3 regions of the Photobacterium angustum genome follow, and region 1 is predicted to be linked to each of the others. Evidence: predicted binding sites of a transcription regulator. Region 1 holds the regulator's gene; each other region holds the start of a gene.
The links. Region 1 encodes CRP, which controls carbon source genes, mostly activating them, when cyclic AMP is high. Its sites were predicted from a motif close to TGTGANNNNNNTCACA; they were not measured.

Region 1 (11,142 bases):
ACACTTCATCAAGACAAAATGCCCATCACCCACCAGCAATTAGAGGCGATAAATACGGTATGGCAATTTGATCAGCACATTACCGCCCCTCTCCATGGTTTTATTGATGCTGACGATTATTATCAACGTTGTAGTGGCCTTCAACAGCTCAACTTGATCAGCACACCACTGCGAATTATCCATGCCAAAGACGATCCGTTCATGACCGAATCGGTGATCCCATCACAACCATTGCCGGATAATATCGACTACAACTTATATGAAAAAGGTGGCCATGTTGGGTTCGTTAGTGGTTCTATTTTTAAACCGACGTTTTGGCTCGAACACAGCGTTCCAACATGGTTTAAAACCAAACTCACCACTCCTCAATAGGGCTAGTGATATTTTTATCATATACTGCGCATATCAGTAACGCAGTCGACGAGACATAAAATGATCATTCCTTGGCAAGATATCGCCCCAGAAACACTGACTAACCTGATTGAACAATTTGTGCTTCGTGAAGGCACTGATTACGGAGAAGTTGAAATGAGCTTAGAAAACAAAGTGAATTACGTAATGCAGCAATTGAAATCCGGTGATGCTGTGATTGTATTTTCTGAATTACATGAATCTGTCGACATAAAATTACGCAATCAGTTGCAATAAGTTTTATTAATGTGAGTCGTGCTTAGAGAGTTACGACTCAAAACTTGCCTCCGCTAGCAGTTTCACTTTTCAATCCCGACATCCTTGTTAACTTGTAGTAGCATTGTCGCCCTATCTGGCAATTTTATTATTGCCTGCTTTATCATTTATCTTTCGATAATCAACAACGACAAGGTTAGTCATGTCTGCAAAACATCCTATTATTGCAGTTACTGGTTCATCAGGAGCAGGAACCACGACGACTTCTGAAGCATTCCGAAAGATGTTCAATATGATGAACATTAATGCGGCATGGCTAGAAGGCGATAGCTTCCATCGCTATACCCGCCCTGAAATGGACACTGAGATCCGCAAAGCTAAAGAGCAAGGTCGACACATCAGCTATTTTGGCTCAGAAGCCAATGACTTTGCCCAATTAGAGCAATTTTTCAAACAATATGGTGAAGATGGCACAGGTCGCTTTCGCCGTTATCTACACACGTTTGACGAAGCTGTGCCCTACAACCAAATGCCCGGAACCTTTACTCCGTGGCAACAATTAGCAGAAAACACCGATTTACTCTTTTATGAAGGTTTACATGGTGGGGTTGTCGATGGCGAGATCCATGTCGCACAACATGTTGATCTTCTAATTGGCATGGTACCCATTGTTAACTTGGAGTGGATCCAAAAAATTGTTCGTGACACGAGAGATCGAGGGCATTCTCGCGAAGCGGTGATGGAGTCTATCGTTCGATCAATGGACGATTACTTAAATTATTTAACCCCGCAATTTTCACGTACGCATATCAACTTTCAACGTGTACCAACCGTTGATACCTCAAACCCTGTGAGTGCCAAAGGGATCCCAAGCTTGGATGAAAGCTTTGTTGTGATTCGATTCCGCGGTTTAAATAATGTCGATTTTCCGTATTTACTTTCTATGATCCAAGGCTCATTTATGTCACGTCATAACACGCTTGTCGTCCCTGGCGGAAAAATGAGCTTTGCAATGGAATTGATCATGCGTCCACTTATCGAGAAACTGATTAATACGGGGAAAATCAGTTAAGTCAGCACAAAACCAAAATGAATAGAAAAAAGGTTGGCGTAAACACCAACCTTTTTCATCTCAATCAATATTAGGCAGTGATGATTTCATACGAATGAGTCAACTTAACCTTTTCACCAATCATCAAGCATACAGAGCAATATTTCTCTAAAGAATCAGCAATGCTGTTAGCCACTAAGGTTTCATTTAAATCAAAACCTGAAACGATAAAATGCAAATTGGCTGTGGTAAATAAACGTGGAGCTTGCTCTCGACGCTCTGCTGAAATAAGAACTTCACAACCCACAATATTTTGCACCTGGGATTGTAAAGCACTGACAACATCTACTGAGCTACACCCTCCCGCCGCCATTAATACCAATTCCATCGCACTTGGGGCTTTATCCCCTCCATTACCATCCATGACTACACTGTGACCAGAGCTTGATTGACCTAAAAAGGTCATATCTTCTACCCATTTTACTCGGGACTGCATCGCTTAATCCTTATTCAAACGCCCAATAATTGTCTCTAGTTTTATTGATATAATAATGAATGTAAATCCTAATTCTCCGCATTAATAACAACTTTTTTCCTCTCTAAAAATCGTCGTAATAATCTTTACTTATCACACTGCTTAAAATTATCTCGCCGCATTGTGATCCTGTGCACAGTTATCCATATGAAATGAACGAATCTACTAGATCAATATCAAGAAAAAGGCGTAGAAAAAGGATACACTCTAACTTATTCAAGTTAGCTTGCAGCCCAGCGGCTGAATGGATACCCTGTCAGTAGGCAGTTTTTTTTCTCATGATAAAACTTAGAAGAAAAGAGACCAATGCTGTTGGGCAACAAATGCAGAGGAAGTTAGTAATATGGTTCCAGGTAAACCGCAAACAGATCCAACTTTAGAGTGGTTTCTTTCCCATTGTCATATTCACAAGTACCCATCGAAAAGTACGCTGATCCACGCAGGTGAGAAAGCAGAAACGTTGTACTACATTGTGAAGGGTTCTGTTGCTGTACTAATCAAGGATGAAGAAGGTAAGGAGATGATCCTTTCTTACCTAAACCAAGGTGACTTTATTGGTGAGCTTGGCTTATTCGAAGAAGATCAAGAGCGTACTGCTTGGGTTCGTGCGAAAAGTCCTTGTGAAGTAGCAGAAATTTCATTCAAAAAATTCCGTCAGTTAATTCAGGTTAACCCTGATATTCTGATGCGCTTATCTGCTCAAATGGCAAGTCGCCTACAAGTGACAAGCCAGAAAGTAGGTGATTTAGCATTCTTAGACGTTACAGGTCGTATCGCACAGACATTGCTAAATCTTGCAAAACAACCAGATGCAATGACGCACCCTGATGGCATGCAGATTAAGATCACTCGTCAAGAAATCGGTCAAATTGTTGGCTGTTCTCGTGAAACAGTGGGTCGTATTCTGAAAATGCTTGAAGAGCAGAACTTAATTTCTGCTCACGGTAAGACGATTGTTGTTTACGGTACGCGTTAATTTTTAACGTCTTTAGCCGTACAAAAAGCCGCACACTGTTGCGGCTTTTTTCATTTTCTTACCCTTTCAAACAAGTATGAACCTGCTTTTTATCAAGCTTTGCTTCGTTAATTCTGGCGCTATGCATGCAGTAAAAAAAGTAGCTAACATACTCTTTCATCTCTTCTTTCGCAGAAATAATTTCATCACCACGCCCCATTTGTTTAAGCGCTATCTGCTGGCACATGCTGTTATAGCGACTTAAGGTTTGGTTACACTCCTCAGTAGAACTAAACTGCAAGCAACGTTTAGATTTAGCTTTATCACAAACAAGCGCATCACCATTTTGACCTAACCATGAACGAGTACTATTCAGCATGAATGCAGTTTCAAAAGTGTTTTTTAAAGATTGATTTAACTGCTCATGATTAGCGACCGTAAACTCACGTTTAGCAACGACCTGATCTTTATACAGCAATTCAAATACCCAAGAACCACTGACTAATTCATAAGGTTCTGAAAACTGCCAAAGCGCCAAGTTTTTATCGTGTTTGTACATGGTATCGGACCATGTTGATACCGTCGTTGCTTGCTTCGTTGCTGGGTTTATCAGTTTAGGATGCGTCATACGCGCTGTAATAGGAAATGCCGTTTTTGATTTCATCTCATCACTGGCGCCATCAGGGATCTCTATTGCATAACGAAACCCGATATATTGCCCAAGTTTCGGGGTCACTAATTTAGTACTTGCCTTTACCGTATAAACAGCCCCATTTTGGGTGATCACACCACCTTCTGAAATCGTCACCTTAGGTACATTGTTATCCACTGAAGATAAAGAACTACATCCGGTCAATGCTAACAATAACAGCCCTACTATTGTGATCCATCTAAGATTCATATTACTTCCACCTAATCCAAAAGCATTGAAGAAAGAAATACTTATTGATAACTTTCTAACTAAAACAAAGCATTAGATAATAAAGCAATGTGACATTTTTGATGTACCGATAAGATCACAAATTAGCAATTACATGCAAAATAAAATCGCTAAAAGGAATGAGTAATGCTTTAACAAATAATTCATCAATCCCATTCAAACTTTGTGTCTTTTATGAGAACAATTAATTTGTATTGCTCAAATTAAGTGCTACATTCTGCGTATGAATGGACTTTCTTTTTCTCGCGGTAATGGAATATGGATATTGAACGTTTTGCCCCGAATAGCTACACCACTGTACCTGGCGCTATCGCTCCTCAACCTACAACTATTGAGATGACAGGCTTTAGTGACCGTCGTTGTTATTTAGAACAGCAGACAGGTTTACGTCGCTGTCCTGCTGAAGACAGTGGTATTTGGGGATCCCCCCTCGACAATTAACAGATTCAAAAAAAGCAGCCAAATGGCTGCTTTTTTAATGCATCGCTTACATCATTCAAGAGTTATAAGTACTCTCAAAGATCTTATCAGCCGAAGCTTCAACAAACCCGCTATAAATCTCACCATCAGGCTGCAAATAACGTTTAGCAAACTCATAAAACCCACCAGAGACCAGCATCTCACCATCAGAAAACGTGACCATGACTTTATCAGCCATGGTTGCTGATTGCTCTAGCATCACAGTAGGATCGCCTTTTACCGCACCGCCTGCCTGATTAATATCAAAACCACTCGATTCAAGAAAATGGTTCACTTCAGAAATTTCATTAAATTGCTCAAGCTGATTAATATCAACAGTAAAATGATTGGCACCAAAACCATGTGCTGCTACCCATCCTGCATATTCACTTTCTGCATTTAAAAGCTGATAACTATCGCGACTTAATTGCCATGGTTTACCTTGAGAGAGAAAAGCAGGATTGGCAAAATAGTCATCATCAACTTGATCGACAAGCTGCCGTACTTCTGTTTGCAACTCTGTTGAACATAATCCTAATTGCAGTTCACTAATAAATACTTTAGGCGCAGCAGGATCGGGGTGTTCAAAATGCTCTGCATATAACTTTTTCGCTTTGAAATGGTATCGACCTTTGGGTTTATAACCTACCGCAATAAATGGAGCCGCTAATCTTGCTAAACCACATTTAGGTAAGGCAAAGGTACGCAACGCAATATGATCATTTCTAAGTGGCGCATCTTCGGTAAGCAATTGCCGAATATTCAGCGCTGAAGGACATAATCGCTGAGTATAATCTTGCCATAACGCGGTAAATAGTTGTTCCATGCTGCACAATCCTTACTGTAAATAATACAGTGAACTTATTAATCTCAGAGTGAAATACCCGGAGATAACTGCTCAGGTAAGCATGTTGACTCACCTTCCATTGATGCCATTGGGTAAGCACAATAATCAGCAGCGTAGTAAGCACTTGGGCGTAAATTACCAGATGCTCCTGGGCCACCAAACGGTGCATCTCCACTCGCTCCCGTTAACTGGCGATTACGATTTACAATCCCCGCGCGAATATGATCAATAAAATATTGCCATTCACTATCATCGGTTGATACAAGCCCAGCTGATAAGCCATAACGGGTGTCGTTCGCAAGACAGACGGCTTGAGCGAGATCTTGATAACGCACTACCTGCAATAATGGGCCAAAATATTCTTCATCGGGTAAATTTTCGATATTCGTAACATCAATGATCCCTGGTGTAACCACCGCACCTTGTCCGCGCTTTGCCTCTACCAATACTTCGCCACCAAGCGATACTAATTGTCGCTGAGTTTGCACAATATTGTCTGCTGCTTGACGGGATATTTGAGGCCCCATAAACGGTGCAGGCTCGGCAAATGGTCCATCGACAACAATAGCTTTGGTTGCTTCCACTAAAGCTGCCAACAACGTATCCCCTTCGCTACCCAAGGGTAAGTATAGTCGGCGAGCACAAGTACAACGTTGTCCTGCGCTGATAAAAGCAGATTGTAAAATGGTATAAACGGTAGCATTGAGATCACCATAAGCATTGGAGATCACCATAGGGTTATTCCCCCCCATTTCTAATGCCAGCATCTTGCCCGGTTGACCTGCAAATTGGCGATGCAGAATATGCCCAGTATTAGCACTGCCCGTAAATAATAAACCATCAATATCTTTTGAAGCGGCGAGTGCCTCTCCGGTTGGGCGAGCTCCCTGCACAAGATTAATAACCCCATCAGGTAATCCTGCTTGTTGCCAGAGTTTCATTACAACTTCAGCCGTTTTAGGCGTTAATTCAGAAGGTTTGAATACCACCGTATTACCTGCAAGCAATGCGGGTACGATGTGGCCATTGGGTAAATGACCGGGGAAATTATAGGGCCCAAATACAGCCATCACCCCTAATGGTCGATGACGTACAATCGCTGTCGTACCTGCGATATCTTTTTCGCGTTGGCCTGTCCGTTCATGATAAGCACGTAAAGAAATCGCCACTTTCCCTACCATTGCTCCTGCTTCTGTTCGAGTCTCCCATAACGGTTTACCCGTTTCTTCTGCTATCGTAATGGCAATATTTTCACTATTCTCCTTCACCAACTCGGCAAATTGTTCCACGATGGCTTGGCGCTCAACAAGGGAAGTATGACGCCATTGAAGTAACGCTGCACGCGCAGCATTCACCGCTTGCGAGACTTGCTCGCTTGTCGCGGCTCGGCCTTGCCAAATCACTTCATCAGTAAAGGGGTTGAGCGATGTTATCTCATCACCTAAACCATCGACCCATTGACCCGCAATCCATTGACTCATACTTCTCTCCCCTCTTTGTATTCGTAGTTTTACAGCTCAATAAAGCGCACAGGCTCACCGGTATTAACCATGAGAGTATCAGCGACCTCTTGCGTCATAACCACGGTTTGCGCTTTATCATTGATTTCCAGTGGGCTCGCAACAGCACGAAAATCAGTAAATGATGTATTCGCCACTAGGCACTGCTGTTCACTTTGATGATCGTTAATTTCAACGATATAACGTTTTGAATGACGAACAGTTTCAACATTACGTACATCACATTCAACCGTAGGGCCTGCATCAAAAATATCGACATAGCCACGGCATGAAAAACCTTCATTTTCTAGCAAGCGTAATGCAGGACGCGTATTGTCATGAACTTGACCGATGACCGCTTGGGCTTCTTTGCTCAGTAAATTGACGTATATCGGAAGTTTAGGCATTAAGTCCGCAATAAAGCCTTTTGCTCCGATACCCGTTAGATAGTCAGCATGAATAAAATCAATCGAGAAAAAGTTATCTTTTAACCATTGCCAAAAAGGTGAGTTCCCTTCTTCATCGGAAACACCGCGCATTTCGGCAAATACCACATCAGCGAAACGATGGCGATGCTCTGCCATCATTAAAAAGCGCGCTTTAGACAATAGGCGACCATTTAAACCTTCACGCCATGGTGTACGTAAAAATAATGTGCAAAGCTCGGTATCACCGGTGTAGTGATTACCTAATGTCAGTAACTGTACGGTATTGTGTACCCCTAATCGGCGCGAGGCATGAACCACAGTACTTAGATGATAGTTATAAAAAGGGGCTTCTAAGCCAATCGCCGCTTCAATGGCAGTAGTACCTGCTATCTCGCCGGTATCTGTATCTTCAGCGACCATCAGGTAGCCTTCATCCTCAGGGCGAACGACATGTTTGGCAAAGCTGCGCTCTGAATGAGCAATGCGGTTACGAAGCATTTCTTCGTTAACAGGTAATGAAGTAAAACCATGACCTGATTCTTCAGCGCACTGCATGAGTGCAGAATAATCATCAGCGATGATAGGACGAATGACCAGCATCGACTTCCCTCCTGATGCAGGTAGTGACTATTGCCACTAACTAGATGGATAACAATAAGTCTTATAAGATAACTGGCAGTCGTTCCTCAACTGCCAGCAGCAATGCAAAGTAGAATTACTCGGCGTTATAGAGTGTTGCGATAGCGCGTTCTAGACGAGCCATACCTTCATCCACATCGGCTTTTTCAATCACTAGCGATGGCGTAAAGCGCACAACACTCGTACCAGCAACTAACATCATCAAGCCTTCTTTACCGGCTTGAACAAGAATGTCACGTGCACGACCTTGCCACTCTTCTGTGAGAGACGCTCCCAGCAGTAAACCTTTACCGCGGATCTCAGCAAAAATTGGGTATTTAGCATTAATCGCTGTGAGCCCTTCACGGAACCATTGTTCACGCTCTTTCACTCCAGCTAAAACATCGGGTTTACTCACTTCATTAATTACCGCTTCCGCAACAGCGCACGCTAACGGATTACCACCATACGTTGAACCATGAGTCCCGACTTTTAAATGCTCTGCTAATGCTGTTGTGGTAAGCATTGCGCCAATAGGGAACCCCCCCCCCAGCGACTTAGCCGTGGTTAAAATATCAGGTGTGACACCTAAACCTTGATAAGCATAAAAATCGCCAGTACGACCATTACCGGTTTGGACTTCATCAAATATCAATAAGGCTTGGTGCTTATCACATAATTCACGCACGCCCTGAACAAACTCAACACTCGGGCTAACCAAACCACCTTCACCTTGCAATGGCTCCATCATCACCGCACAAGTTCGCTCAGACATGATCTCGGCTAAAGCTGATAAATCATTGTAAGGAATATGCGTTACCGCTTGAGGTTTAGGGCCAAAACCATCGGAGTAAGCTTCTTGCCCACCAACCGTAACGGTGAAAAAAGTACGACCGTGGAAGCCTTGATGAAAGGCAATAATTTGATCTTTTTCAGCACTAAACTTATCGACTGCATAACGGCGAGCCAATTTCAGTGCCGCTTCGTTAGCTTCAGCACCCGAGTTAGCAAAAAAGACTTTGTCAGCAAAACATAACTCAGTGAGTTTTTTCGCTAAACGCAACGCGGGTTCATTGGTTAACACATTACTTAAATGCCATAATTTATCGGCTTGATCTTTTAATGCGTTAACCATTATTGGATGGCAATGACCCAGACAACTCACCGCAATTCCACCGGCAAAATCGACATATTCACGATCATGTTGATCCCATACTCGCGCACCACTGCCACGTACTGGGATCTCAGCCATAGGTGAATAACAAGGTACCATTACCTCATCAAATAAATTACGTTCTACTCTTTGCTCTGTAGTCATCACATTATCCTTCTGTGTATAACGCTATAATCATAGTATTTACATTTTATTAACCTTTGCCAATAGCAGAATATTTTTTTTGCTCTTTGGCAATGATGCTGTTTTTAATAAAACTGACATAGTTATGCGTTATCTCGGCAAGTTTATTAACTAACAAAGGCAGAAAGGTGTGTTTCCTATCAGGAAATGAATAGTACAGAGAAATATGCTAGTGAATAGCTTTGCAATTTCAACAAATGAGAGTTGGAAGTATAAAAATAGAAGAGATGTGGGTGATATCGCGATTTTAAGACAGGAATATAATAAAAATCGCGATTTAATTCGAAATCTAGCGCTTAAGAAAGTTGGCTAATAAGGCGTGACCTTGTTCGGTCAGAATGCTTTCAGGATGAAATTGTACCCCTTCTAACGGCAATGTTTTATGGGCAATCCCCATAATTTCATCAAACTCCCCTTCACGTTCTGTCCAGGCAGTGATGTTAAAGCAATCTGGCAGCGTATCTTGTTTAACAACCAATGAATGATAGCGAGTCACTGTTAATGGATTATTTAACCCTTCAAATACATTGGTATTATTATGCTTGATCGGAGAGGTTTTACCATGCATCACTTGCCTTGCTCGTACCACATCCCCACCAAAAGCTTGTGCTAACGATTGATGACCTAAGCACACGCCTAAAATAGGCAATTTACCAGCGAAGTATTCAATAGCTTGTAGTGATATACCTGCTTCATTTGGGGTACAAGGTCCAGGAGAGATGACTAAATGGGTGGGTGCTAGCGACTCAATACCTGCGAGATCAATCTCATCATTACGGACAACCTTAACCTCAGCGCCTAACTCACAAAAGTATTGATACAGGTTATAAGTAAATGAATCATAGTTATCAATAATTAACAGCATATATCTACAGCGACCTTTTCTATTCTGCGCCCTATTGTGCAACACATCACTAGAAACGCAAACCATAAAAAAAGCAGAGCAAATGCCCTGCTTAATCTATTTAATCATTATTGATCAGTATGGACGCGCCACAAAGCCTACCGCTTGGTATGCTTTTTTCAGTACTTCAGCCGCGCGTGCAGAGGCTTTTTCAGCACCTTGCTTCATTACGCTATCAAGGTAAGCACGATCAGCACGAATACGATGGTATTCAGCTTGTACTGGCTCAAGCATAGCAACTAATGCTTCACCGACATCTTTCTTAAATGGGCCATACATTTCAACGCCTGCATATTGTGCTTCAATTTCAGCATACGTCTTTCCTGTTGCGCCTGAATACAGACCCATTAGGTTTGAGATCCCTGCTTTGTTCTCTGTATCAAATGCAATACGTGGCGGTGTTTCTGCATCAGTTTGTGCTTTGTTAACCTTCTTAAGAATCGATTTTGGATCTTCCAACAAAGTGATCACATTCTTACGGTTATCATCAGACTTAGACATTTTCTTAGTCGCGTCTTGTAGGCTCATTACACGCGCACCAACCGATGGAATGTACGGCTCAGGAATTTGGAAAATTGAACTTTCTTCTGTGCCGTACAAATTATTAAAACGCGTAGCAATATCACGAGCTAACTCTAAGTGCTGCTTCTGATCGCTACCTACAGGTACTTGATGTGCGCCATATAATAAAATATCAGCAGCCATCAATACTGGGTAACCGAATAAGCCCACGTTTACATCATTCGCATGACGCGCTGATTTGTCTTTAAACTGCGTCATACGACTTAGCTCACCCATTTGGGTGTAACAGTTTAATAACCAGCCTAGTTGAGCATGCTCAGGCACATGTGACTGAACAAATAACGTGCTCTTTTGTGGATCAACACCCACCGCTAAACAAATCGCTAATGCATCTAACGTT
Region 2 (11,142 bases), 290 kb from region 1:
CAGTGCTTCCCATGGAAGCTATCTTTTGCCCAGCTTTTACTTGTTGTTGTTCTTTTACTAAAATTTTGTCGTTGTGTGCATAAGCACTTAAGTAGTCTTCACCATGCTTAATAATGACTAAATTACCGTAACCCGGTAGCGCATCACCAGCATATACAACAAGACCTGCGGCAGTCGCCTTAATGGCTTCTCCTCGCGTACCTGCAATATCAATACCTCTATTGCCGTTATCTGAATTAGAAAAACCAGCAATAATTTTCCCTTTTACAGGCCAAGCCCATTTAGATGTTGCTGAACTTGTACTTGGTTTAGTTGTTACAGGTTTGTTAACTTTTGAGTTTTCAGAGTACTCTTTTGGTTTTGGCTGTGCAACCGTTTTATTGGTTGTTTTTTGCTCTGGTTGTTTAACAACTGGCTTTTTCGGTGTTGTTGGAGTGGTATTTACAACAGGAGGCTTGACCACAACAGGAGGCGTTGAAGAACTATATGATGAGCTATTACTCCCATTAGGGATCACTAAGCGCTGACCTGGGTAGATAATATAAGGTTCTGATAGATTATTGTTTTTCACAATATCTTTTACATTTTGCCCAGTAACATAGGAAATAAAATATAACGTATCTCCTTTCTTTACCGTGTATGAATTTCCTTTAAAACTACCACGCTCTAATTGTGAGTAATCTTTGCTGAGATTGGCAACCGGTGCTGGTGTATGACTACTACAAGCTGATAGCAGGATCATACTCGTCACTGCTAACAAGGAAGGTTGAATTATTTTTTTCATCATACACTCTGTATTCATGGTTTAAGCCAAATCTCCAGCCAATAAAGGCACAAATCTTACGGGTTCAATCACGGTTTCGCAAAATGCTTCGCCATTTCGAACAATTAATTTCAATTCTTGCTGTTGACAACCAACAGGTAAAATTAATCGTCCACCATCAACAAGTTGAGCAAGTAAGCTCTGGGGGATCTCACTTGCTGCAGCTGTCACGATAATCGCATCAAAGGGACCTTTGCTTGCCCATCCTTGCCATCCATCGCCATGTTTAGTTGATATATTATGTAACTCTAACTGCTTAAAGCGTCGTTTTGCCTGCCACTGCAACGCTTTGATTCGTTCAACAGAATAAACATGCTCAACCAGTTGAGCTAATACGGCGGTTTGATATCCAGAGCCAGTACCAATCTCTAATACAGACGATTGATAGGTTAGCCCTAGTAACTCTGTCATTCTTGCCACAATATAAGGCTGAGAAATCGTTTGTCCGCTACCTATGGGTAACGCATTATTCTCATATGCCTGATAGGAAAAAGCTTCATCAATAAAACGCTCTCGAGGCACTGTTGCAATCGCATTGAGAACGCGTTGGTTACTTATCCCTTTATTGTTTAAAAATGTTATCAAGCTATCTACTTGATTTTGATACCGCATGACTACTGGATCTCCACATTTTTCATCCAGCCCTCAATTCCAACCATGGCATCATGCGCGGTTAAATCGACTTGTAGCGGCGTGATTGATACAGCTCCTTGCTCTATCGCATAAAAGTCAGTACCAATACCAGCATCTTGGCATTGACCGGGAGGGCCTAACCAATATAGCGGTTGGCCTCTTGGGTCATGCTCTTTGATCATATTTTCAGCACGATGTCTTGCCCCAAGACGAGTGACTTGCCAAGGTTTAAGTTGCTCAAAAGGCACATCAGGAACATTTATATTTAATATATTGTTGCTGGGTAATGGCTGCTTAGATAGCTGTTCAATCACTTGTTTAACAACCTTTGCTGCCGTTATAAAGTGTGTATTACCAACAAGTGAGACTGCAATAGCAGGAACACCTAGAAAGTGCCCTTCTGTTGCCGCTGCCACAGTACCGGAATACAGCACGTCATCACCTAAATTAGCGCCATGATTGATCCCTGCAACGACAATATCGGGACGTTCATCCAACCATTCATTCAGTGCAAAATGCACACAATCAGTTGGCGTTCCTTGTACTGAAATACGGTTTTCAGCTTCTTGTCGAATACGCAGTGGATAATCTAAGGTCAATGAATTTGAAGCACCCGATCGATTTCGATCGGGTGCAACCACAATTACATCGGCCAGTTGGCTTAATTCTTTTGCAAGTGTATTGATGCCTTCGGCAAAAATGCCATCATCATTGCTGATCAATATTCTCATCATTCACAACCTCAGATTTAAGTGGCATGATTAACTCACGCACTACCGAGGTGGCAAAACTACCAGCAGGCAGAGCAAATGAAACAATCAAATCTTTGTCTTCAAAATGCCATTGCATATTATTAGGCATTAATAATAATGCACGACGATCATGACGCATTCGGTTATCTCGAACAAGCTTAACCAATGCGGGTTCTTGTTCAACAATTGCCAACTCAAATGCTTGTGCTTCCGCTTGAGTAGGCAGAGCATTGTCACCAAGCAACGGACCTGTAATAGCTACCTCGCCACTATTGACTTGCTGTTGGAGTTCATCGGTTACCACATCAGCAACAAACGTGCGCTCATCTCCTGCCATTTGTAAGCAATCGCCTGCCATAATGGTTGAGGTTGAACCGTGCTCAATTCGCTTTGATAATACTTGGTTAAACATCCAAGAACGTGCTGCTGATAAGTAAAAACTACGCTTACTCTTATCACGCACACGGAATTCATCATTGCCCCAAGCGCGTGCTTTAACCACGTTATTACCACCATGACCAAAACGCTGCTCACCAAAATAGTTTGCAACACCTTGTGCTTTGACCATTTCCAGACGCTCAGTTAATGCATCAAGGTTATCTAGATCAGTAAGGCGTAATTGGAACCAGTTACCCGCTAAATCACCTGGGCGTAATTTTTTATCATGGCGTGTCACTTCAAGAATTTCGACACCTGGATGTTCAGCTTCAAATTGGCTTAAATCAGGATCAGCTTTACCCGGTAAGTGAACACTTAACCATTGCTCTGTGATTGCATGGCGATCTTTCAACCCAGCCCAGCTAACATCACGTGATTTAACACCACATGCTTTAGCTAACTCATTCACTACATATTTGGTGTTTTCACCGACTTTGCGAATTTTCACCATCAGGTGTTCGCCTGTACCGCTAAATTTAAAACCAAGTTCTTCATTAACGATGAAGTCCTGAGGACTGGCTTTAAGACGTCCGTGACAGATTGGCTTTGCATGTAGCCAATTAAAACAATCCATTATATTTTCTGCAGTGTTGGAGTGAGACATAAGCTCAAGATACCTTTTTAATTAAAACAACCGCTTCACAAGCAATGCCTTCTTTACGTCCAGTAAAACCTAAACGCTCAGAGGTCGTTGCTTTAACATTTACATTGGCGATATCTGTTTCCAGATCTTCTGCAATCGCTTGGCACATCGCATCAATATACGGCGCCATTTTTGGCGCTTGTGCAATAATAGTAACGTCTACATTACCAAGACTGTAACCTTGTGCTTTAACTTTACTGTAGACATCACGTAATAAATATCGGCTATCAGCACCAGCCCATTCCGCATCTGTATCGGGAAAATGACGACCAATATCCCCCGCGCCTATTGCGCCAAGTAATGCATCACATACCGCGTGTAGTGCAACATCACCATCAGAATGAGCGATCAGACCTTGCTCATAAGGGATTGCTACCCCACCAATAATTACCGGGCCTTCACCACCAAATTTATGAACATCAAAACCATGACCAATTCGCATTATGGTAATTCCTTTAATAACTGTTGTAGGTAGAACTCAGCTAAAGCTAAATCTTCAGGTTGTGTCACTTTTAGATTATCCGCACGTCCTTTCACCAGTACAGGTGAAAAACCACAAAACTCAAGCGCAGACGCTTCATCTGTGATCACCGCTTCTTTTGCTAAAGCGGTCGTTAACGCGTCACGTAGTTGACTGGCACGAAACATTTGAGGCGTTAATGCATGCCATAGTTGCTCACGGTCAACGGTGTGATCAATCACTGCGAGTGCATTTGAATTAACAGTACTGCGTTTCATGGTATCGCGTACTGGCGTGGCAAGGATTGCGCCATATTCAGACGTTTCAGCCACAGCCATTAATTGACGGAGATCTTCGATACGTACACAAGGGCGAGCAGCATCATGTACCATCACCCATGCGTTATCATCATTGATTGCTGCTAGGCCTGAAAATACGGAATCAACACGCTCATTACCGCCATCAACCACAGTGATACGGGGATCCATCGCTAACGGTAACGTCGGAAAGTAAGGATCGTTCTTACTTACTGCAATCACAACATGTTGGATTTCAGATAAGCTTAATAAACGCTCAACCGAATGTTCTAGAATCGTTTTACCAGCAATCGTTAAATATTGCTTCGGACGATCAGCGGCCATACGGCTACCAACCCCTGCTGCAGGTACAATAGCAATGCATTTATCGATCATGAAAGGTTATCTCATCACTTAACTAAAAATGTGTAATTAGTTACTATCACCAACAACACGAATAAATGTTTCCCCTGGTTTCACCAAACCAAGATCAGTACGCGCACGCTCTTCCACAGCTTCTTTACCGCCATGAAGATCTTTGATCTCCGCATACATTTGCTGATTACGTTGATGTAATTCAGCATTAGCGGCTTGTTGTAAGCTTACACTCTCTGTGACTGCGGTAAATTCTTTCATACCGTTTTTGCCATACCAGAAATCATATTGTAACCAAGCGATAAGAACCAATAATACAATAATAAACAGGCGCATACTTCTCCCTGCGAAATAATTTTAAACAGCAAGCTGCATTCCGATTATTGAATAAACCTAAATAATTGGAATACATTTTGCGAGTCAGCAATAATCCCATAATCAGTCAATGGTGACTACTATTATGCTATGAGACTTTACATCTCCCTTACTTAACATTTCTTTTCCTGAAAATAAAAACAGTGTTCACTGACAACAATACAAAATAAGCATTTGTTCCTGCATAAATATTGATGCCGCTTAGTGTTGTATTTTTTATTTTAGAGATAAAAAAACCGCCTCTTGCAAGGCGGTTTTATTTAACCAAATTGAGTAAACTCAATCATCGCTTAATAGAAAATTAAGCTTGGCCTTTAACTTCTTTAAGACCGTTGAAAGGAGCACGCTCACCTAGTGCTTCTTCGATACGGATAAGTTGGTTGTACTTAGCAACACGGTCAGAACGGCTCATAGAACCAGTTTTGATTTGACCTGCAGCAGTACCTACCGCTAGATCAGCGATAGTTGCGTCTTCGGTCTCGCCTGAACGGTGAGAGATAACAGCAGTGTAACCAGCGTCTTTAGCCATCTTAATAGCAGCTAGAGTTTCAGTTAGAGAACCGATTTGGTTAAGCTTGATTAGGATTGAGTTAGTGATACCTTTCTCAATACCTTCAGCGAAAATCTTAGTGTTTGTAACGAATAGATCGTCACCTACTAGTTGAATTTTGTCACCTAGTAGTTCTGTTTGGTGCTTGAAGCCAGCCCAATCTGATTCGTCTAGACCATCTTCGATAGAAACGATAGCTGGGAACTTCTCAGTTAGATCTTTAAGGAAGTAGTTGAACTCTTCTGAAGTGAATTGCTTACCTTCACCTTTAAGATCGTAGATGCCTTGCTCTTTGTTGTAGAACTCAGATGCAGCACAGTCCATTGCTAGAGTAATATCAGTACCTAGCTCGTAACCTGCAGCTTCAACAGCTTCTTTAATTGCTTTAAGAGCAGCTTCGTTTGACTCTAGGTTTGGTGCGAAACCACCTTCGTCACCTACAGCTGTGCTCATGCCCTTAGACTTAAGAACTTTAGCTAGGCTGTGGAATACTTCAGAACCCATACGTACAGCTTCACGAAGTGTCTTAGCACCTACTGGCTGAATCATGAACTCTTGAATATCAACAGTGTTATCTGCGTGCTCACCACCGTTGATGATGTTCATCATAGGTAGAGGCATAGAGAACTGACCAGCAGTACCGTTTAGCTCTGCAATGTGCTCGAATAAAGGCATGCCTTTAGATGCAGCAGCTGCTTTTGCGTTAGCTAGTGATACAGCTAGGATTGCGTTAGCACCGAAGTTTGATTTGTTTTCAGTACCGTCAAGGTCGATCATAACTTGGTCGATTGCAGCTTGGTCTTTTGCATCTTGGCCGATTAGTGCTTCAGCGATTGGACCATTTGCAGCAGCAACAGCTTTCAGAACGCCTTTGCCTAGGAAACGAGATTTATCACCATCACGAAGCTCTAGAGCTTCACGAGAACCAGTTGAAGCACCAGATGGCGCAGCAGCCATACCTACGAAACCACCTTCTAGGTGAACTTCAGCTTCAATTGTTGGGTTACCACGTGAGTCAATGATTTCACGAGCTAGAACTTTAACGATCTTAGACATTGTGTTTCCTCTTGCTTTATCTTCAAATTAAAAGCTAAAAAAATAGCTGTAGCCATAACAACTACAGCTATCAGTAATCCTTACTGGTTAAGCTCACCACGGTGGTATGCACCCGCCGCTTTTACAAAACCTTCAAACAATGGGTGCCCATCACGAGGTGTCGATGTGAACTCAGGGTGGAACTGTGCAGCTACGAACCAAGGGTGATTCGGAACTTCAATAATTTCAACAAGTTTCTTGTCAGCAGACAAACCAGATACTTTTAGACCTGCTTTTTCAAGCTTAGGTAGTAAAGTGTTGTTTACTTCGTAACGGTGACGGTGACGCTCATGGATCGTTGGCTGACCGTATAACGTACGCGCTTTAGAACCATCTTGTAGATGACATAGCTGAGAGCCAAGACGCATTGTACCGCCTAGATCTGATTTCTCAGTACGCTCTTCAACTTTACCTTCACTATCAATCCACTCAGTAATAAGACCAACGACTGGATATTTAGTTTCAGCATTAAATTCAGTTGAATGCGCATCGGCCATTTTGGCTACATTTCGAGCAAACTCGATTAATGCTACCTGCATACCTAAACAAATACCTAGGTATGGAATATTATTTTCACGTGCGTATTGAGCTGTAAGGATCTTACCTTCAACACCACGGCTACCAAAACCCCCAGGAACCAAGATAGCATCAAGGCCAGCCAGTACTTCTGTACCTTTTGACTCAACATCTTGAGAATCGATATATTTGATTTTTACTGATAGACGATTTTTCAGGCCCGCGTGTTTAAGCGCTTCGTTAACTGATTTATATGCGTCAGGCAGTTCAATGTACTTACCAACCATACCAATAACTACTTCAGAGGTAGGGTTCGCTTCTTCATAAATAACTTGTTCCCACTCAGAAAGATCAGCTTCTGGTGCAGTAATACCAAAACGCTTACACACTAAATCATCAAGACCTTGAGCCTTAATTAATTGTGGGATTTTGTAGATTGAATCTACATCTTTCATTGAGATAACAGCTTTTTCCTGCACGTTACAGAACAGCGCAATTTTTGCTCGCTCATTTGCAGGGATCATACGATCAGAACGACACACTAAGATGTCTGGCTGAATACCAATAGAAAGAAGTTCTTTTACTGAGTGCTGAGTTGGCTTGGTTTTCACTTCGCCAGCCGCCGCTAGGTAAGGAACGAGAGTCAAGTGCATGAACATGGTGTTTTCACGGCCTTGCTCTACTGCTAATTGACGAATAGCTTCCATAAATGGAAGTGATTCAATATCACCTACAGTACCGCCTACTTCAACGATTGCTACATCATGACCTTCAGCACCCGCTAATACGCGAGATTTGATTTCATTAGTGATATGAGGAATTACCTGAATCGTTGCACCTAAGTAATCACCACGACGCTCTTTGCGTAATACGTCTGCGTACACGCGACCAGCTGTAAAGTTATTACGCTTAGTCATCTTGGTACGAATGAAACGCTCGTAGTGACCTAAGTCTAGGTCAGTCTCTGCACCGTCTTCCGTAACGAATACTTCGCCGTGTTGAATTGGGCTCATTGTGCCTGGATCAACGTTGATGTAAGGGTCTAGCTTCATCATAGTCACGTTAAGACCACGTGCTTCTAAAATCGCTGCAAGTGATGCAGCAGCAATGCCTTTACCTAGAGAGGAAACTACTCCGCCCGTAACAAAAATGTAATTCGTAGTCATGTTTAACCTGGAAGATTGGTGTAGAGGATAAATGTATCTGGACGGGAAATTAGTATACCAGACACCATTTATCGCCACAACGTGAAAACTATCACACCGCCATTTGATTTTTTTTGCTTCAAATCAAGTAAGCGTTATGCCACTGAAATATCAAGCTTTAACAACCAAAACAATGCTAAATAGGTATATTTTATTTATAATCCATACCTTAAATTCAATTACTGATTTTTACTTTCTTTATCTTTAACACTATTCCATGCTTCATCTAGCTCAGTTAATGAACACTGACTAATGATCTTTCCTTGTTCTAGCACACTTTCTTCCACTTGGCGAAAACGCTTTTCAAATTTTTTATTGGCTTTTTGTAATGCCATCTCTGGTTTTACTTTTAAATGACGACTTAAATTCACCACTGAAAATAGTAGATCACCGAGCTCTTCTTCTATTCGTTGTTGTTCTGGCACCGCTTGAATCACTTCGTCCATCACTTCATCAAGCTCTTCTTTTACCTTATCAACCACTGGTGCTAATTCATCCCAATCAAAACCAACATTCGCGCAGCGTTTTTGAATTTTATCAGCACGCATTAATGCTGGTAATGCGTTTGGAATATTGGCAAGCAAGCTCACATATTGCTCTTTAGCTGCGCGCTCTTTGGCTTTTTCGGCTTCCCAGTTTTGTTGAACGGCTGCTTCATCATCAAAATCAGCATCACTAAAAACATGGGGATGGCGACGGACCAGCTTTTCACTTATGCCTGCCACTACATCGTCAAATTCAAACAACCCTTGTTCTTTGGCCATCTGACTATAAAAAACAACTTGGAACAATAAATCACCTAATTCTTCTTTTACATCGTTCCAGTTTTTCAGCTCGATGGCATCAGCCACTTCATAGGCTTCTTCAAGGGTATAGGGAACGATTGAATCAAAGTTTTGTTTCAAATCCCACGGACAACCACGATGTGGGTCTCGCAACTGAGACATAATCGCTAATAATTGTTCCATTTGAGATGCTTTTTTATTATCCATACCATCAACTCTTTAAAAATGGCGCTTTAAGCTTCTAACTTTAAAGCGCCAAAACTTCGATAGTTAATACTAGAAAACTAATTTAGAAATTCATAGCAACGATCAATCATCATCATGTTGGCAATGCTCATGTTGCTTATGATGATCTCTAGCATGATCACAATTTTCATGTCCATTATCGCCATCATAATGATGATTATCACATCGATGTTGATGTGACTCATGACGATGGTGTCTACACCCTTGGTGATGTGAATAATGGTGTTGGCAATCAGAGTGATGAGAGCACGTGTGATTAGATGAATCTACGCTATAAGACTCTGCTAACGCATAGTTTGGCAACAGAAATGACATTAACAATAACATTACTATTGTAAGACTTTTTTCTCTAATCATGCTTAATACATTCGACTTCATAATACCCCCGTTAATTATTTAAACGTTACTTTATCTGCACCCACTTTCATTCCCTGCAGGCAAAGAATAAAAAACAGCAATTGTTTGATTTCATCGCTAGGTACATTGATAAAGTTATTATCAGGAAGAAGAAACATTGAAATAAGTAATAAAACACTCGTAACACTATTTTTAGTTAATAATTTTAATAGTAAATTTTTCATAATAGTTCTCTTGCCGCTTTATTTATAAAGCAACATCATTAATTAATAACAACTATCACTCATCTATATAATTAAGATGGGATAATTAATTTGTTAAATTAACACTTACTTTGAATCCAATTTAGATCCAGAAATAAGCAAACTATTAGGCAATAGGAGGGCGATAAATTGATTTTATAACGGCAAGAACAAGCGACTCTTGAAGATATTCAATCGGTAACAGCTTACTGACGCGAGCGATAACGAGTGGAGGAAAAGAGAGTAGATGAAATGCATTACCACCAGTACGAGGTAATACTCTACAACATGAACACTGTGAACAGTCATTACAACCGTGATCACATTGCAAACTGCAGTGATGAGATTGTTGAGTAGCCGTTTGCTGGTATTGCAGTTCGCTCTTGATATTAGTTGCTAAATTAGCAGCATTAGAGACTTGAACATTTTGACTCATATACGCAGCATTTACACTACTACTTAACAGTAATATTGCTATAAATAATGCATATAAAATTTTATGTAATTGAGATAAATACATACTGAGTCTTTATTTAGAAGTTAATAGAATATTATCGGTCAATTATATATGAGTCAACATCAAGCCTTGTTTTAGATCATTAAACAAATAAAGAAATGAATTATTTTTTATAAGAACTAAGCATAAAATAATTGCTACTACTCATAATGCTGTATAAATAAAAAAGGGAAGCATATTGCTCCCCTTAATTTTTATCTTTATCGATTAATTAGCCGTATAATCGTTTAGCCTCAGCGACATCTTTAACTTGTTCAATGCGTTTCAGTACACGACCTAACACTTCTAAGTCAGTCAATTCAAGCTCAAAGTCCATGATAGACATTTGCTTTTTATAATCAACTCGGCTTTTCATTCCCGCTACTTTTACTTTTTCATTCATTAAAGTATTGGTTAATTCTTTCAATAAGCCATTGCGCTCTGAAGCCGTCACACGCACAGTAATGGTATAATTACCGACAAAACCGCCGCCCCAAACCGTATCAATAATACGCTCTGGCGCATGATGACGAAGCTCTTCAAGCTGCTCACAATCCATACGGTGAACAGAAATACCACGGCCTTGTGTAACAAAGCCTTGAATATCATCGCCAGGAATAGGCTGACAACAACGAGCAAGGTGAGTCATCAGATTATCAACACCTTCAACAACAACAGCATCACGTTGCGGTTTTTTATGGCTTGTTGCTTGCTTATTGCTTGCCTCAGATAGCTTTTCTAAAAGCTGCTGATCTTCTTCTTCTGCTGTTGGTTTATTTACTAGCGCATTAATATGGTTAATCACCTGATTAATACGTAAATCACCACTACCAATCCCCGCATATAGCTCTTCAG
Region 3 (11,142 bases), 1.5 Mb from region 1:
TCACCTCTACCATCAATCATTAAATCACCTTCAACTAAATCTTTAGTCTGGTTAATTAGCCACTTTATGGCAATTTTACGAGATTGACTACAAAGTAGAGTCTCTTCAATTGTAGATGGAGCAATATAAATTCGATCTGTTTTTAATAAAACCCCATTACAAAATCTTATAAAATTCAAGTATGGAAACTTTGAAAATTCAGTACCTTTTTTATTAATTAAAAATTTTGATTCATTAAGATTGACAATATTTTCTAAACTTTTCTTTATTGCGTAATTCTGAGATATAAAACATGTATATTTGTACCTCTTTAGAATTTCGAAGAGATTTACTTCTTTTTGCTTTATAATAAAAGACTTTTCAGTAAAATCATAATTGATCATTTTATCAGCATCATAAATATTCAAATATGGAGTTGGAGATTTTGATGCTTTTGGATTAATAGAACGTAGAATTACCTCATTTGTTTTATATACATCTATCTTATTTAAATAATCAAACTTATCTATTAGACTCATATTACCAAATAATTCTAATTCCGTTTCCCCTTCTACAAAGAGTATAAAATCACTAAAATATAAGCGAGCTTCATTATCACTAAAAATATTTAAAAAACGTTTATCTTTAAAATTAGTATTAAGTAATGATACATTTGTTTTTTTATCTGAATTAAGACTAAAATGATAAATATTATGCTCGTTATGACCTCTAAATAACTTAATGACAGACTTTAATATATTAGGCGAATGTGTTGTCATTAGCACTGTAGGATAAGGTGTTGCGTATTTACCTAATTCTTTCTTATCAGTATGTTTTTTTAAACTTTTATATAGATTATGAATATTAAAAATTAGCTTTTCATTTAGCTTTGGATGTAATCCCAATTCGGGTTCGTCTATATATACGATCGGTGTAATAAATTCACGTCTAGTTAAAGTTATTATTAAAGAAATAAACAACTCAATAAATTTATGTGAATTTGTACCATCTGATTGTGTAGTTAACTCAAAACCATCTATATTAAACTTATGGCCACTCAATCCTACTTTTATATAATTTAAAACAAGATCTTGATAATTATAAGGCGATGCATTTGTTAACTCACTTATAATTTTGACATATTCTTTATATGAATTACTATTGTTAGATACTTTTTCGTCAAAAAAATCTATAATTTGCTCAGTATTTAATGCTCTAGCATTAATAAATTTAAGACGACTGACAGTACTCCATAACTTATCCCAATCATATAAATCTATTCTTCTCGTATCTACAAAGAATAACGGATATATTCTATTAATTATTTTTCTTACATTTTTATCTTTATCTGACCAACTAACAGAACCATTTCTATTTACAGTTAATGTAAGGGTGAAGTTTTTCCTGATTATTCGACTAGAAACCAAGTTAAAACTGTCATCTTTGAACAAAGAACTATATATATGTTTTTGATAAATACTCTTATTTTTTCTTGATTTTACAACTTCTTCAAGTCTAGTTGTATCATATGATATCGATATTGTTCCGATACTCGAATAATTAGAGTTTAAAGGTAACGGAATAACAGACTCATTATTCAAATGCGCATAGAAAAACTGAAGAACTTTAAGAAAGTTTGATTTACCTACATTATTTTTACCAATGATACAATTAAAATCACTAAAATCAGTGACAATGCAATCATTAAAAGATAGGATATTCTTAATTCTAACTGATGATAATGCCATTATAGATTGACCCATGAATTACACCCAGTAAAGATACTCCAAAAACTACTGATTTCAAAGGGATTTCATTATAAATATTTATTTTGCATTACTTATTAAATGAACAAGATAAATTTCATTTAAACTATCACCATTATAAAAAAACATATTGAGAAATACTAAATTAACAACTTCTTATAATTAATTTATAACCTGCAGAGCTACTTCAAATAACTATCCAGCTTTTCCGTATACAACTCATACCCTTCGAATTAATCTTTCAACCAATCATGTTTGTTATAAACCGTTAATACGGCGGATATAACGATTAGCAGATGTAATGCTTTATTCGATGAGCTGGCGCGAATACGTTCGATAACAAACAAAAATGGGAATTTCGCCCCACATATCTCAACACTACCATTAATTTATCCGCCTCTCGCCTTGCCTATTTGCCCTTAAATACGGGATACTTAAAGTTATGCGTGCTTAGGGTTTTACTCTGAAGCGTTTAACGACTTAAATACAATAAACTGCTGAATTTATAAGCGGTTTTAACAACAAGCCATTGCTTAGATAAAGAGTAATAATAACAACCGTAATGGCTATGGATGATTTATGAACGATAAGAACCAAGCAACACTTTATTGGATTGACTACGAGACGTTTGGCGCAAGCCCTGCCAATGATCGTCCTTGCCAGTTTGCGGGTGTCCGTACTGATATGGACATGAACATTATTGGTGAGCCACTCGTTATTTACTGTAAACCACCAGCAGATTACTTACCGTCACCTGAAGCGTGTTTAATCACGGGTATTACACCGCAAGAAGCGATGGAAAAAGGTTTATCAGAGCCTGAGTTTATTGAAGCCATTCATGCTGAACTGTCAAAACCCAATACATGTGTCATTGGTTACAACAACGTTCGTTTTGATGATGAAGTAACGCGCTACACCTTATACCGCAACTTCTTCGACCCATACGGTTGGGCGTGGCAAAATGGTAACTCGCGTTGGGATTTATTAGATATTATGCGTACTTGTTACGCATTACGCCCAGAGGGTGTCAACTGGCCGCTTGATGATGAAGATCGTCCTAGCTTTAAGCTTGAAAAGCTCTCTATTGCTAATGGCATTGAACACGCTAATGCTCACGATGCAATGGCCGATGTTTACGCGACAATAGAGCTGGCAAAAATCATTAAAACGAATCAACCTAAGTTGTTTGATTACCTGTTTGATTTACGTCACAAACGCAAGCTACAAGAATTAATCGATATTGTTAACTTAACACCGTTAGTGCATATCTCTGGCATGTTTGGTACTGATTGTGGCAATACGAGTTGGATTGTGCCTGTGGCATGGCACCCTGATAATAAGAACGCTGTAATTACAGTGAACCTCGCGCTTGATCCTACCCCATTAATTGAGCTTGATGCCGACCAACTGCGTGAGCGTTTATATACCAAGCGTGTTGATTTAGCGCCAGATGAATTACCTGTGCCCGTTAAAGAAGTGCATTTGAATAAGTGCCCTGTTCTTGCTCCAGCTAAAACATTAAAAGCTGAAGATGCCGCGCGTTTAGGGATTGATAGAGAGCAATGTTTAAAGAACCTTGCCTTGATTAAGCAGCACCCTGAAATTCGTGAAAAGTTAATCGAAATGTTTAGTGTTAAACGTGAATATGCAGCCAACGATAATGTTGATGCGATGCTTTACGATGGGTTCTTTTCAACAGCTGATCGTTCGACTATGGATATTATCCGTGAAACAGCACCCGATCAGTTAGCTTCACTTGAAATCAATGTCGATGACAAACGTATTAAGCCGTTGTTATTCCGCTATCGTGCCCGTAACTTCCCAATGACGTTAAGTTATGAAGAGCAAGTACGCTGGAAGCATCATTGTCAGGATTTCTTTGAAATGAATATGCCAAAGTATATGGAAAACTTTGAGGCTGTCGCCTATGAGCATGAATCTGACGAAAATAAGATGAAAGTTTTAAAATCTCTCTATGACTATGTTTCTAAATTGGTTTAAACCTTTTTATTAATACGATAGCGATAAATGAAGCCTATTACGTGATTTTCTTTTTGAATGTCGCGAATAGGCTTCTTTTTTTTAAGATTATTATGTAGTGATTTATTTGATGATTACGCCATTAACGCTAACAATTAAAGACAACAATAAAGCGGTTTACTGATTTGAGTTTATTAATAACGGAATAGCGATTATTGATACCGTTACGTTCGAGATCTATTAAACGGTAGGTGTGCACTATGACAACGCAAACCTTATTGAAATGTTATAGCTACGACAACATAGATTTTTTTCCTGAAAAGCATCTATTAATATGGAAAGACCATACGCAAACGTTATTAACGCGAGAGGAATCTCGGTTATTGGAAGTGTTATGTCTCTTTGCTGGTGAAGTGATTGGGGCTGATTCACTTTACCGTAAAACATTTACGTCATTAGATGCGTTTGAAGAAACCAGTGATCACAATTATGACTTGAACTTACTGCTGGTATCACTCACAGGTAAGTTACAATGTAACGGAGTAATGGCGATACCTATCCATGTTGTGCCTCACTATGGCTTTCGTGTGCCGCTTCCGACGAAAACATCACGTCGACTGCCTTTTACTACTCGTCCTTGCCCTAATGCTACCCCCTCTAAAAAAAAGCCATTGTTATTTAATAAAGCATGGTTTAAGTATGTGGTAATCGATTTTATTTGGCTAAAAGTTACGATTCTTTTAACACTCGCTGCGCTCATTGGTCTAATTTTGTGGTATTAATCACCAATAAATATCTCACTATCTATATTTTCTTATCAATTATCTAAATGACGCTCTTTTTTGTGTGACAAATAGCGCATTTATTTGTATGATGAATCAAATTCTCTAGCATTACCCTTTTTACTATGGATTACATTCGATCTTTTGCCATTGTTATGTTTTGCTTTTTACTTGGTCAAGGCATACAACATCTGACTCATTTGCCGATCCCTGGCAGTATTATTGGCTTGTTTTTACTGTTCTTTGGCCTTGTTACTGGCATATGCAAAACAAAATGGGTCGATAAAACCTGTAATTTACTCATCAAACATATGGCATTGCTATTCGTGCCTGTTGGGGTTGGCTTAATGAACTACCTCGGTTTAATTGAGCACAATGCAACTATCATCTTTGCGAGCACATTAGGCAGCACATTAATTGTATTGCTTGTGATCGGCCTTGCGCTTCACCATAAGGAAAAAGAGTCATGATCTGGTTAGTTGCAACGCTAGTGGTATTTTACAGCATGCGCTATTTAGCGATAAAAATTCGTAATCCGCTATTTAATCCACTACTCATTTCGCTGATTATTTTAATTGCTGCACTGCGTTGGTTACAGGTGCCGTATGAAACCTACTTTGCTGATAACGAAATAATTAACTATCTATTAGGCCCTGCTGTTGTGGCATTAGCCTTGCCTTTATATCAGCAACTGCCTTTAATTAAGCGTAAGTGGAAAACTATTTTAAGTGCGTGTTTTGCTGGTAGTATCTTGTCGATGACATTTGGTACCTCCATTGCGTTTTTAATGGGTGCCGATGCTCAACTTGCAGCCAGTATTTTACCTAAATCTATTACTACTCCACTTGCGATGGCAGCTTCTCAGCAAATTGGCGGGATCCCTGCGATTACAGCAGCAATGGTGATTATTGTTGGTCTATTTGGCGCGGTGTTAGGTTACCCAGTGATGAAACTGGTTCGTATTTGCCACCCGTTAGCAAAAGGCTTAACAATTGGTACGGTATCTCATGCTTTAGGCACAGCAAAAGCTGTCGAAGAAGATTACCAAGAAGGGGCATTTAGCTCATTAGCGTTAGTGATCTGTGGGATCATGACAACGTTATTAGCACCTATCATGTTCCCTATTTTAGAACACCTGTTTTTCCACTAAGTTACCCTTACCCCATGCATATGAGCTTAAACACTAATTCTTATTAGTTTTAAGCTCATAATGTTTTGATAACTATTTATTACATGAAAAATTACATTTATATGTGTGAGGTCGCTCTCGATAATGTATGCTGAACTACATTATCATTATTAATGTGATTTAGATCACACTTGATTAATGACAATTAACTTAGAATGTTTCTCCATCAACAATACGGAGTAACACCCCAATGCACGCAAAAGTTATGGATGCATTAGGTCAATTACCTAAAGAGCTTGCATCAGCTTTACGACCAATTATTGAAGATAAAGATTTCGATTCAACAATTAGTCCTGAACAATTCGAACAGTTAGTTTCCCAAACTAATTTATCTGATACTGATCTTCGCCTTGCTCTCCTTCCTGTTGCTGCTGCTTACGCTGTTGTTCCTATTTCTAATTTCTATGTTGGTGCTATTGTTCGTGGTACTTCTGGACGCCTATATTTCGGTGCAAATATGGAATTTGTAGGCGCAAGTATGGCGTGTACGATCCATGCTGAGCAATCTGCAATTAGCCATGCTTGGATCAAAGGTGAAACAGGCATTAAAGACGTAACGATTAACTACAGCCCTTGCGGCCACTGTCGTCAGTTCATGAATGAATTAAATACGGCACAAGATTTAGTTATTCAACTTCCTGAACGTCAGCCAATGACACTGCAACAATACCTGCCTGAATCTTTCGGACCTGCTGATCTTGGTATTAAAGATGCGCTATTAAGCGACATTAATAATGGTATTACGATTGCTGAGCAATCAGAGCTTGCTGTTGCCGCTTGTGATGCAGCCAACCGCTCTCATGCACCGTACTCTAAGAACTTCAGTGGTGTTGCATTAAAAGCTAAAGATGGTCGTGTTTTTGTTGGTATGTATGCTGAAAATGCGGCATTTAACCCAAGCTTACCACCGCTTCAAGTTGCATTGATTAATATGAACATGTCAGGCTACAAGCTATCTGAACTTGTCGAAGCGGCATTAGTAGAAAGCGCAGAAAGCCTAATTAGCCAATTAGCACGCACTCAAGCACTACTAGAAGCGCTAAATCCTGATATTCAAATGACTTATGTTGCTTACTAATCGTTAGTGCGAGCAATATTTGTTGATGTAAAACCGCCATAATAGGCGGTTTTTTATTGCCTAATGCATTCAACTCAATCAGTTATATTGGCTATCTAAAAACAAAAGCGTATTATCTCGCTATGCTTTTTTGACGAAACCAATTTTTAATGTCTGATTCACATACCCCAGTTCATAACCCTGTCCAAGGTGCCGGATGGATGCTTTCCGCAGGTCTTGCCTTTGCGATTGTAAACAGCCTTGCACAATTTCTCAGTATTAAACTCCATGTCTCTTCAACCACTTTTGCGTTGATCCAGTACTTTGTTGCGCTGGTGGCTATGCTGCCATGGCTGAGAACCATGGGTATTCGCCGATCACTAAAGACAAAACAATTCTTCCAACACTGTTTCCGTGTCTTTCTTGCGGTGATTGGTATCCAACTCTGGCTATGGGCACTTGCCTACCCTGTTCCTATTTGGCAAGGTATTGCGCTGCTTATGACTTCACCGTTATTTGCAACTATTGGTTCAGGGGTATTACTGAAAGAGAAAGTGGGCGCAGCACGTTGGTGTGCAACTCTTGCTGGCTTTATTGGTGCAATGATCATTTTAGAGCCGTGGTCTGATTCATTTAGTATTGCTACGTTATTGCCTGTCGGTGCTGCCGTTTTCTGGGCAGGTTATTCTCTGATGGTGAAAAAGCAATCTAATACAGAATCACCAACCACTGTTGTGATGTATTTGCTTATTCTGATCACGCCATTTAACTTGTTACTGGCTCTGCCTGATTTTAATATGCCAACAGGCGGTACGACATGGACATTAATCATTGCCGCTGGCCTGTTAACCGCACTGGCACAATGGGCGATAGCTAAAGCTTATGCCGTGGCTGATGCATCATTTGTACAACCATTCGACCACGCAAAATTACCACTAAACGTGTTAGGTGGTTGGCTTGTATTTGGCTGGGTACCACCGGGTCGTTTATGGTTAGGCGCAGCGATTATTATTGCTTCTGTGGCCTTTATCACCCAGTGGGAAAAGCGCAAATAGCCTAGTAACACCGTAATGTATGAAAGATTCACTAACCGCCTTCTTGGCGGTTTTTTATTATAAGATCTAGAGCCTTTCTAATATTTACTATTAAATTCCATTTAAACCCTGACGCAAACGTTTGCTTAAATAAAAAAACAAGGTATTATCACGCTCAACCAACACTATCCAACATAAATAGTAAGGAATAATAATGTTAGGTACAGCTAATGGTTCAAATGCAACACGTGTTTTACTTTTAGGCTCTGGCGAGCTTGGTAAAGAAGTCGCGATTGAATGCCAACGTTTAGGTATTGAAGTGATTGCCGCGGATCGCTACCCCAACGCGCCTGCAATGCAAGTTGCACATCGTAGCCATGTGATTGATATGCTCGATGGCGACGCGTTAAAACACATTATTGAACTAGAAAAACCCGACTTTGTTGTTCCTGAAATTGAAGCGATTGCCACTGACACGCTTGTCGAATTAGAACAGCAAGGTGTTAACGTTGTACCTACCGCTAATGCGACGAAACTGACAATGAACCGAGAAGGTATTCGTTGCTTAGCCGCTGAGATCTTATCGATTCCTACATCGCCTTATGAATTCGCCGATCAATTTGATGATTTCTCAGCAGCGGTACATCGCGTTGGTATGCCATGTGTCGTGAAGCCGATTATGAGTTCATCAGGTAAAGGTCAAAGTGTGATTAAAACCGAAGCTGATATTGAATCTGCTTGGCAATACGCACAAGAAGGCGGTCGTGCTGGTGCGGGTCGTGTGATCATTGAAGGCTTTGTTGATTTTGATTACGAAATCACCTTATTAACTGTTCGTGCAGTTGATGGCGTGCATTTCTGTGCACCTATTGGTCATCGTCAAGAAGATGGGGATTACCGTGAGTCATGGCAGCCACAGCAAATGTCTGAAGCAGCATTAAAAGCGGCACAGGATGTAGCAGAAAAAGTAGTGAACGCACTTGGCGGTTTTGGTTTATTTGGTGTTGAGCTATTTATTAAAGGCGATACTGTGTTATTCAGTGAAGTCTCCCCTCGCCCACATGATACGGGTATGGTAACGCTTATTTCACAAGAGCTATCAGAATTTGCGCTTCACGTTCGCGCTTTCCTTGGTTTACCCATTCAGCACATCACCCAATATGGCCCATCAGCTTCTGCAGTGATCCTTGCAGAAGGTGTATCATCAAACATCAGTTTCGATAATCTGTTACCTGCACTCTCTCGTCCGCAAACACAAATCAGATTATTTGGTAAACCTGAAATTAATGGTCGTCGTCGTTTAGGTGTCGCGCTTACACGTCGAGAAGATATTGATAGCGCGGTAAATGATGCCGTTAATGCTGCTGGTGATGTTGAAGTAATTTTCGATTAATCACGCTTAACCCAGCATATTACAATTTCTCTATCAGCAAAAAGGCATGGTTTCCACTAATAAGAAACCATGCCTTTATTTTTATTTGTTTTTATAACAACAAGTTACACTTCAATTAGCCATACTTCTTCGGCAAATCGCGATAAACCACGTTGGCGACGAGGATGACTTTCATCGGCATCATCACGTTCTAGATGCGTCACTTTACAACCCGAAAATAATGCTTCAACGTCTGCTTTTGGCAAAGAGAAAGGAGGCCCAGCTAATTCATCTTGTGGGTAGTCTAACGTTACCAACAAAATACGACCGCCAGTTTTAACCAACGACAATAGCTTTTCGACGTACATTTGTCGCATGTCTTCTGGCATTGCAATTAATGCTGCGCGATCATAAACCACATCAACAGGATCGATATTTAGCGTGAAGTAGTCACCTTGGTAAATCGAAATTTCATCAAATTGGTAAAGATGTTGATGACCAACGCCTGTCACTAACGGTGTATACAGGTTTTCTGCAAAAAAGGCTTTAACTGCAATATCACTCAGCTCAACCCCAATCACGTGGTTATGTTTTTGTGCTAACCACACAAGATCTTCCGACTTGCCACACATAGGGACAAACACGCGATCATCACGTTGTGCATTTAACGTCGACCAATGCTTGATCAGTAACGGGTTAACATCTGATAAGTGAAAACCAATTCGATTTTCTGCCCAGCGTGAGTGCCAAAATTCTGCATCCATTTTATGACTCGACTTTTTCTAATTAAAATAATAATGCTGAAATAATAACATATGTCAGTGGCTTTCAAAGAGTGCTAACAGTCGCTTTTTATAACTTCGCAGTGACTGTCAATCTTGCTACCTTTGCGCTTAAAACGGGATAACGCTGCTGACTTCAGAGCGAGCTAAATCGCGTAATAATGTTAAACCTTGTTGTAACCGCTGCTCAGAATTAATAGCCATTAGAGACAAACGGATATGCTTCGGATCGTCGCCATTTGCATTAAAATAACGCCCACTACTGACAATTAACCCTTGGTTTTTTGCTTCCATCACAAAGCGTTCCTGCTGCCAATATTGAGGCAACGGCCACCAGATTTGAAAGCCAGTTTCATTACCATCATGGCTTAAAATATCACGGGCTAGTTGTTGTCTTTTACAGGCAGTTTCACGCTGGTTTTCTGCTAACTCAAAGGCTTCACCACTCTCAATTAGTTGTGTTGCAGCAATATAATTTAGCGGTGACGATAGCCAAATGTTAGCGCGAATAGTGGCTTGTAAAACCGCGATATGTGATTCGGGTACTTTTAAAAAGCCACAGCGCAAAGCAGGACTAAGGGCTTTTGATAAACCTGAAATATGAAAGCTATGCAGTGGAATACGATTACTGATCGCAGCGATAGGATCTGGATTTAAAAAGCCGTAGATATCATCTTCAATTAACCAAATATTATTGCGTTCAATCACTGTTGCAATGGCATCTCGTCTTATTGGCGACATGGTGATACCTGTCGGGTTTTGATGAGATGGCACGACAATAACTAATTTAGGCTTATGTTGAGTGATCACCTGTTGCAAATCATCAGAGCACATCCCCTGCTCATCAAGTTTAACCCCAACCACATGACGACCTGCTGCTTGAGCGATCGCCATAATACCAGGGTAAGTTAAGGCTTCTACCGCGATGGTATCACCAGGCTCTGTTAACGTATGAATAAGTAACGATAAGCCATGCTGTGCGCCGTTCGTCAACAAGGTATTTTTAACACTCCCCCCTTCCAAACCAAACTTTTTCGCCCATGTTACAGCAGCCAAACGGTGGCTTTCATGGCCTGAATGTTCGGTGTAGCCCATTAAATGACAACTGAGGTGATCTGCTGCATTCATCATGGCATCACGCAGTGGAGACAGGTTTTGAGACAAGCAAGGTTGCAAGATAGAAAAGTTAAAATCAGTTTCA

Region 2: the regulator CRP is predicted to act here: its motif matches at 8,203-8,218, upstream of BTO08_RS10615 (CTP synthase).
Region 3: the regulator CRP is predicted to act here: its motif matches at 5,811-5,826, upstream of cdd (cytidine deaminase).

What each region holds. Positions count from the first base shown of each region.
Region 1 is NZ_MSCJ01000001.1:2,668,517-2,679,658, forward strand. Features, by position in the region: gene BTO08_RS12100 (hydrolase) at 1-372, shown strand, start outside; gene BTO08_RS12105 (YheU family protein) at 433-648, shown strand; gene BTO08_RS12110 (phosphoribulokinase) at 830-1,699, shown strand; gene BTO08_RS12115 (OsmC family protein) at 1,770-2,174, opposite strand; gene crp (cAMP-activated global transcriptional regulator CRP) at 2,557-3,189, shown strand; gene BTO08_RS12125 (DUF3859 domain-containing protein) at 3,248-4,069, opposite strand; gene BTO08_RS12130 (hypothetical protein) at 4,367-4,549, shown strand; gene BTO08_RS12135 (DUF1338 domain-containing protein) at 4,605-5,393, opposite strand; gene astD (succinylglutamate-semialdehyde dehydrogenase) at 5,438-6,895, opposite strand; gene astA (arginine N-succinyltransferase) at 6,925-7,941, opposite strand; gene BTO08_RS12150 (aspartate aminotransferase family protein) at 8,057-9,277, opposite strand; gene BTO08_RS12155 (aminodeoxychorismate/anthranilate synthase component II) at 9,606-10,181, opposite strand; gene trpS (tryptophan--tRNA ligase) at 10,296-11,142, opposite strand, start outside.
Region 2 is NZ_MSCJ01000001.1:2,376,742-2,387,883, forward strand. Features, by position in the region: gene BTO08_RS10575 (peptidoglycan DD-metalloendopeptidase family protein) at 1-784, opposite strand, end outside; gene BTO08_RS10580 (protein-L-isoaspartate(D-aspartate) O-methyltransferase) at 806-1,435, opposite strand; gene surE (5'/3'-nucleotidase SurE) at 1,438-2,187, opposite strand; gene truD (tRNA pseudouridine(13) synthase TruD) at 2,165-3,220, opposite strand; gene ispF (2-C-methyl-D-erythritol 2,4-cyclodiphosphate synthase) at 3,255-3,731, opposite strand; gene ispD (2-C-methyl-D-erythritol 4-phosphate cytidylyltransferase) at 3,731-4,441, opposite strand; gene ftsB (cell division protein FtsB) at 4,478-4,756, opposite strand; gene eno (phosphopyruvate hydratase) at 5,097-6,401, opposite strand; gene BTO08_RS10615 (CTP synthase) at 6,482-8,122, opposite strand; gene mazG (nucleoside triphosphate pyrophosphohydrolase) at 8,341-9,153, opposite strand; gene BTO08_RS22340 (hypothetical protein) at 9,231-9,377, opposite strand; gene BTO08_RS10625 (hypothetical protein) at 9,585-9,773, opposite strand; gene BTO08_RS10630 (hypothetical protein) at 9,919-10,227, opposite strand; gene relA (GTP diphosphokinase) at 10,520-11,142, opposite strand, start outside.
Region 3 is NZ_MSCJ01000001.1:1,195,381-1,206,522, reverse strand. Features, by position in the region: gene BTO08_RS05215 (retron Eco8 family effector endonuclease) at 1-1,742, opposite strand, end outside; gene sbcB (exodeoxyribonuclease I) at 2,325-3,746, shown strand; gene BTO08_RS05205 (hypothetical protein) at 3,986-4,507, shown strand; gene BTO08_RS05200 (CidA/LrgA family protein) at 4,633-4,977, shown strand; gene BTO08_RS05195 (CidB/LrgB family autolysis modulator) at 4,974-5,657, shown strand; gene cdd (cytidine deaminase) at 5,887-6,774, shown strand; gene BTO08_RS05185 (DMT family transporter) at 6,924-7,808, shown strand; gene purT (formate-dependent phosphoribosylglycinamide formyltransferase) at 8,002-9,180, shown strand; gene BTO08_RS05175 (thiopurine S-methyltransferase) at 9,285-9,923, opposite strand; gene BTO08_RS05170 (PLP-dependent aminotransferase family protein) at 10,053-11,142, opposite strand, start outside.